Regions from separate parts of the Mesorhizobium sp. B2-6-2 genome, predicted to be linked through region 1. Evidence: predicted binding sites of a transcription regulator. Region 1 holds the regulator's gene; each other region holds the start of a gene.
The links. The regulator PhoB, encoded in region 1, activates phosphate uptake and scavenging genes when phosphate is short. The targets are predictions, from matches to a motif close to TGTCATNNANCTGTCAT.

Region 1 (2,264 bases):
GACCTCGAACGCATCGGCGATCTCGCCAAGAACATCGCCAAGCGCGTCGGTTCGGTCGGCGTCAGCGCCGCGCCGCGAGACCTCACGCATTCGATCGATTCCATGGCGCAGCTGGTACTGATCCAGGTCCAGGCCGTGATCCAGGAATATACGGTGGGCGACGCCACGGCGCTGGCCAAGCTTCGCAACGACGACGAGCGCATCGACGTCAAATACACATCCGTCTTCCGCGAGCTCCTGACCTACATGATGGAAGACCCGCGCAACATCACCGCCTGCACGCATCTTCTGTTCTGCGCCAAGAATCTCGAGCGCATCGGCGACCATGTGACCAACATCGCCGAGAACGCCTATTATGTGCTGACCGGCACGCAATTGCCCGCGAATCGTCCCAAGCAGGACGAAACGACAATGTCGGCGCCGGCGGCCTGACGAAGGGTATCTGCCAATGATCGCGCCACGCATCATGGTGGTGGAGGACGAGGAGCCGCTTGGGGTGCTGCTCCGCTACAATCTCGAATCCGAGGGTTACCAGGTCGAAGTGGTGACCCGCGGCGACGAGGCCGAAATCCGCCTTCAGGAAAACGTTCCCGACCTGCTCGTGCTCGACTGGATGGTGCCTGCGGTTTCCGGCATCGAGCTCTGCCGGCGCCTCAGGATGCGGCCCGAGACCGAGCGGCTGCCGATCATCATGCTGACCGCGCGGGGCGAGGAAAGCGACCGCGTGCGCGGCCTTTCGACCGGCGCCGACGACTATCTGGTCAAGCCGTTCTCGACACCGGAGTTCATGGCGCGCGTCAAAGCGCTGCTGCGCCGCGCCAAGCCGGAGGTGCTGTCCAGCGTGCTCAAGGTCGGCGACATCGTGCTCGACCGCGAGTCGCACCGCGTCTACCGCAAGAAGAGCGAGATCAGGCTCGGCCCGACCGAGTTCCGGCTGCTCGAATTCATGATGCGTCATCCCGGCCGGGTGTTCTCGCGCAGCCAGCTGCTCGACAATGTCTGGGGCGAGACGATCTATATCGATGAGCGCACCGTCGACGTCCATGTCGGCCGCCTGCGCAAGGCCGTCAACAACGGCCGCATGCCGGACGTCATCCGCACCATCCGCGGCGCGGGTTACGCGATCAGGGAAGATTAGGCCCAGGGCGCCGAAGTCCTGACGGGCCAAGCACTTCCAACATCCGCGCTGGTGAGTAGCCGAGACGCTTGTGCCTCGTCATCCACGGGCGGAGCAAGGAGCGCAGCGACGCAGCGCAGACCCGAGGATCCATTCCGTGATGTCGACGCGCCGCGGCGGTCCAGAATTTTGCACCGCTGCGCTCGACGCGTGAGGTAACGGCATGGATTCCAGGGTTTCCGCGACGGAGCTTCGCTCCTGCTCCGCCCTGGAATGACGAAGCTGTGGGGCCTTCGCTAATTTCAAGCGTCTGCTGCTGTCCCCGGACCTCTTCAAGGCTGCCTCAGGCCACGTTCTTGCCTGCGGCACCCGCTCTCGCCTGGCCTCCCGGCGCGAAAATCTCCTGGTCGACGAAAGTCAGCGCGCGCATGGCGCAGCCTTCGCGGATCAGCGGCAACTCGTTCGGTTCGGTGTCGAAGGAGATCGATTCCGAGTGCTGGCCGCCGGCGGTCTGGGCGATCGCCTCGCGCAGCGCCGGCTCGATCAGGTCGAAGGCGGCCGCGCTGACGCCGACCATGGCAACGGGCGCCGGATCGATGAGGGCGAACAGGCTGCCGAGACCGAAACCAAGCGCTTCGCCGGCCCGGCGATAAGCCTCCCGTTCGGGGCCGTCCCTCTCGCGCGCCTTCGCGGCAAGGGCCCGCATGTCGGCGTCGCCGACGTCGACCGGCTCGGCCTCCTCGCTCATTTTCATGGCGCTGCGCCAGATCGCATAGTTGCCGGCATAGGCCTCAACGCAGCCGCGGCGGCCGCAGCGGCAAAGCGCCCCGCCCGGGCGGTGAATCATGTGGCCGAACTCGCCGCCGGAGGAATGCGTGCCGGTGAACAGCGCACCCTTGAGCACGAGACCCATGCCGATGCCGTGCGACAACAGGATGGCGATGAAGTCGTCGCGATAGCGCTCCGGGTCGCGCCATTGCAGCGCCACCGCCATCATGTTGCAGTCATTCTCCATGGTGGCGGAGATGCCGAATTCCTTCTCGAGGATGTCGGCGAAAGGAATGTCGGTCAGCGGCGTTATCGGCGACCAGAGCATGGCGCGTGCATGCGAATCTGTGATGCCCTGGATGCCCATGGCGATGCGGGC
Region 2 (2,264 bases), on a different contig from region 1:
GACGCCAAGAGCCTGATCACCCATCCGGCGACGACGACACACAAGAACCTGAGCGACGAGGCGCGCGCCGAACTCGGCATCGGGCCAGGCACGCTGAGGCTCTCCGTTGGCCTGGAGGACACCGACGATCTGCTGGAAGACGTCGAACAGGCGCTGAAGGCAGCAAAAATAGAAGGCTGAGAACGCCGCGGCCGGAGCCTTCCAGAGCCGCAATTCCGGACGGAAAACCGTTTCACACTTTTCCTGGAATTGCTCTAGGCGAGCTCCTCCAGCTCGGTCATCGCCTTGGTGCGGATGGTCATGGCGTTGCCGCGCCATTCGACGGCGCCGCCGAACCAGGCGCGCGCCCAGATGGCCGGCAGCAGGGCATCGCGCACGATCATCGAGGTGACGCTGCGCGGCGACAGGTACCAGCCCTTCGCAAAGGCCAGCAGGCATTCCGGCAGGTAGGCGATCGCCAGCACGCCCAAGGCCGTCGTGGGCAGGCTGACGCCGGCGCTTGCCGCGGCGATCAGCGCCAGCAGCAGCGGCACCGCAGCGCCAGTCAGGATCTCCGGCGCGAAGAACAGCGGAAAAGTCACCCGGCGCAGCCGCGCCCAGCGCGCTTGGCGCGACCAGATCTCGGCGAAGCTGCGCAGTCCAAGCGGCTGCTCGAATGGCGAGGCGACGAGGTTGACGTTGAGCCCCAGGCCGTTGACCAGCTTGGTGGCCGCGGCGTCCTCGGCGATCTCAGCGGCCAAGGCCTGGATGCCGCCATTGGCGTCGAGCATCGGCTTGTTCCACAGCATGCTCTTGCCCTGGGCGAAGCCAAGGCCAAGCGCCTCGCCGGCATACTGCCAGCGCGCCTGCAGCGTGTTGAGGAAGGCGCATTCGACTTCGGCCCAAAACCCGTCCGGCCGCGAGCCGATCGGCGTCGAGCAGACGAGGCCGGTATCCGGCCGCCATGCCGCCATCAGGTGCTGGACATAGTCTCTCGGCATCAGCACGTTGGAATCGGCGAGGATCACCCAATCGTGTCGCGCCGTCTGCCAGCCCTTGACGCAGTTGTTGAGCTTGGGGTTGGCGCTGACCCGATCGTCGCCGATCAGCAGCCGCGCAGGAATATTGGGGTGGCGCGCGATCGCCGCATCGATCAGCTTGACCACCGGATCTTCGGCATGCGCGACGCAGAAGATCAGCTCGTAGCGCGGCCAATCGAGAGAGAAGGCGCGCTGCAAGGTCTCCGGCGTGAACGGCTCGACGCCACGCGACGGCACGATGATGGAGACCGGCGGCCGCGCGCTGGGGGGCGGCGCGATGACATGCCGCCGCTTCAGCCGCGTCGAGGCGAGCAGGATGCTGGCGAGATTGAAGGAAAGAAGCGCTGACGAAGCCAGGCCGGCTGCGATAGTCAGTTCCATCGAGATCTGGTCACTCCCGATAGAGAGTTTCACCGTTTCACGGAAACGGCGACCCACTCCATCTCCTTGTTTTCACGCAATTCCGGACGGAAGGCTACGGCGAAGGCACCGAGCCTAACCGCTCGCGCTTTCCTGGAATTGCTTTAGGCCGCACGCGGCCGTTTCAACTGTTACAGAGCGTCCGAGTCGCCCGGCATGGTTTGTGCACACCAACATTGTCATGTGTCACTTAAATGACATTGTTTTTCGGCACCTGCGCTTACAAGGCTGACAGGATCGTCGGCGCTGCGTTCATCAAGAGCGGAGCGTGACATATTTTCCGCGGCGGCAACCGGAGTGGCCCATGTATCGCGCAGTGACGCGCAACATCGAAGTGCTGGTCAGGCCCTTTTATCTGGAGGACCGCTCAGATCCGTCCGAGAACCGCTATGTCTGGGGCTATCAGGTGACGATCGACAACCGCTCCGACGAGTTCGTGCAGCTTGTGTCGCGCTACTGGCACATCACCGACGGTCAGGGCAGGGTCGAGGAGGTGCGCGGCGCCGGCGTCGTCGGCGACCAGCCGGAACTCAATCCCGGCGACAGCTATCAGTACACCTCGGGCTGCCCGCTCTCGACGCCATCAGGCATCATGGTCGGCCACTACACGATGCGCAACGGCCGCGGCGAGACGTTCGATATCGCCATTCCGGCTTTCTCGCTCGATATGCCGGGGACAAGGCGCACGGTGAATTAGGCGTCGGCGACAGCCTCTTTCTCCCCGTTTTACGGGGAGAAATGCCCGGCAGGGCAATGAGGGGCAGCGCCGGGCTTCTGAGATTTTCCTTGAGGCGGAAGACCGCGTCGCCAGCGTGTCGCTATGAT
Region 3 (2,264 bases), on a different contig from region 1:
TCCGCATGGCCGGACCAGCCTTCGGCGATGCGCTCGCCCCTGGTGAAGGCGGCAAGATTGAAGGCGTTGCCCTTGCTCACCGGATAGGCGACCATGTGGAAGCCGGGATGCAGGAAGGTGGTGACGCTGTCGGTGGCTCCGATCTCGGCAAAAGCACTGCCGGCGGCGCTTTCCGCCGGGACCGTCGCGCGCCAGGCGAGCTCGCCCGAAAAACGGCTTGCCGCAAAGCCGGCCGTCCGGGCAAGCTGGGCGCGAACCGACGACCAGACGCCGTCGGCTGCAACCAGCAGGCCGCATGCGACATCCGTCGCCTTGCCGTCGAATTCGACCGTCGCGGTAACGCTTTGCGGGTCGACGGCAATGCCGGTAATGCGCGCGCCGGTGACAAGCGCGATACCGGGCCGTTCCGCCACTGCCGCCATGAGCGCCGCCTGCAGGTCGGCGCGGTGCGCCACGAGATAGGGCGCCCCCCAGCGCTTTTCCGCGGCTTCCCCAAGCGGTACGCGCGCCAGCTCTCGCAGGCTTCTTGCGTCCTTCAGCACCACCGCTCGCGGCCGGATCGCGTTGGCCAGCAGGCGATCGAGCACGCCAAGCCGCCGCAGGATGCGGGTCGCGTTGGGGGAAAGCTGGAGGCCGGCGCCGGCCGCTTCGAGTTGCCTGGCCTGCTCGAACAGTGTTACCGGGAAGCCACGCTCGGCAAAGGCAAGCGCCGCCGTCAGCCCGGCAATGCCAGCCCCGGCGATGACGATCTGCCGGGACCTTATTTCAGTCATGGTCGATCGGGACGATCAGGCGGCCTGGTCGACATAGAGGCAGCCGGCCGGCTGGGTTTCCGTCGCCTTCAGCGACGGTGAATAGCGGTAGAGCGTCGAGCAGTAGGGGCAGACCTTTTCATTGTCGTCGCCCATGTCGAGGAACACATGCGGATGGTCGAAAGGCGGGTTGGCGCCGGTGCACATGAATTCCTTGACGCCGATCTCGATGACGGGATGGCCCGCGTCGTTCTGGAAATGGGGAATGCTGCCGCCTGCCATCGTCGTCTCCAATTGGGTTCGGCCAGTGGGTGTGACCAGTTTGCATCTGGAGCATAACAGGCCAGTTTGCAAGATCGATGAAATCAAACTGTCGCAAAAGGCTGGCAGAGGATAAGTTGAGCCGGTTAAGCGCATAGGGCGGTGTCGGAGCGATTCCGTGACGATCATGCGTCATAAAGAAATGCTAGAGCGTCATTGAACGGCAATATGCGACGCCCCCTGGGGACGGTTGCGGGCAAGAGCAGGAAACTATGAACGAACTGAAGCCGGTGCAGAGCGAGTTTATCACCGTCGAGGCGGCAAGCCCCGACGGCGGCAATCCCGATCGTTTCGTCAACCGCGAATTCTCCTGGCTGCAATTCAACCGCCGCGTGCTGGAGGAATCGCTGAACGAGCATCATCCGCTGCTCGAACGCGTCCGCTTCCTGTCGATTTCTGCCGCCAATCTCGACGAGTTCTTCATGGTCCGCGTCGCCGGCCTTGCCGGCCAGGTCCGCGAGGGCATCGCGCTGAAGAGCCCGGACGGCCGCACGCCCGAACAGCAACTCGAGCAGTTGCTGCGCGAGGTCGAGCGCCTGCAGGAGGACCAGCAGAAGAGCCTCTCGGCGCTGATGACGCTGCTCAACAAGGAAGGCATCGAGAGCATCACCCGCGACGCGCTGACCAAGGATGAGAAAGCCTGGCTGGAGGAGCATTTCCAGGAACAGGTTTTCCCGGTGCTGACGCCGCTGTCGATCGACCCGGCGCATCCGTTTCCGTTCATCCCCAATCTCGGCTTTTCCATCGCCCTGCAATTGCGCCATCGCAAGAATGGCGAGGAGATGAGCGCGCTGCTGCGCCTGCCGGTGGCGCTCAGGCGTTTCATCCGCCTGCCCGACCGCAAGAACCATGTCCGCTTCATTCCGCTGGAGGAAGTGGTCGGCATCTATATCGGCAAGCTTTTCCCCGGCTACGAGGTCAAGGGCTCCGGTACGTTCCGCATCATCCGCGACAGCGACATCGAGGTCGAGGAAGAGTCGGAAGACCTGGTGCGCCTGTTCGAAACGGCGCTGAAGCGGCGCCGCCGCGGCTCGGTGATCCGCATCGAATTCGACACGCTGATGCCGGCCGCGTTGCGGGACTTCGTCGCCGGCGAGCTCGGCGTATCGTCGAGCCGCATCAGCGTGCTCACCGGTCCGCTGGCGCTCAACCAGATATCCGAGATTGTCGCCATCCCGCGCGACGACCTCA

Region 2: a site for PhoB is predicted at 1,623-1,639, ahead of FJ419_RS04155 (ceramide glucosyltransferase). Genes of this name have one in related genera too.
Region 3: a site for PhoB is predicted at 1,113-1,129, ahead of FJ419_RS19945 (RNA degradosome polyphosphate kinase). Genes of this name have one in related genera too.

What each region holds. Positions count from the first base shown of each region.
Region 1 is NZ_VFUG01000005.1:193,077-195,340, reverse strand. Features, by position in the region: gene phoU (phosphate signaling complex protein PhoU) at 1-432, shown strand, start outside; gene phoB (phosphate regulon transcriptional regulator PhoB) at 449-1,138, shown strand; gene FJ419_RS13425 (ROK family protein) at 1,461-2,264, opposite strand, start outside.
Region 2 is NZ_VFUG01000001.1:843,255-845,518, reverse strand. Features, by position in the region: gene FJ419_RS04160 (O-succinylhomoserine sulfhydrylase) at 1-180, shown strand, start outside; gene FJ419_RS04155 (ceramide glucosyltransferase) at 255-1,400, opposite strand; gene apaG (Co2+/Mg2+ efflux protein ApaG) at 1,744-2,136, shown strand.
Region 3 is NZ_VFUG01000010.1:128,835-131,098, reverse strand. Features, by position in the region: gene FJ419_RS19955 (FAD-dependent monooxygenase) at 1-773, opposite strand, end outside; gene FJ419_RS19950 (zinc-finger domain-containing protein) at 789-1,034, opposite strand; gene FJ419_RS19945 (RNA degradosome polyphosphate kinase) at 1,286-2,264, shown strand, end outside.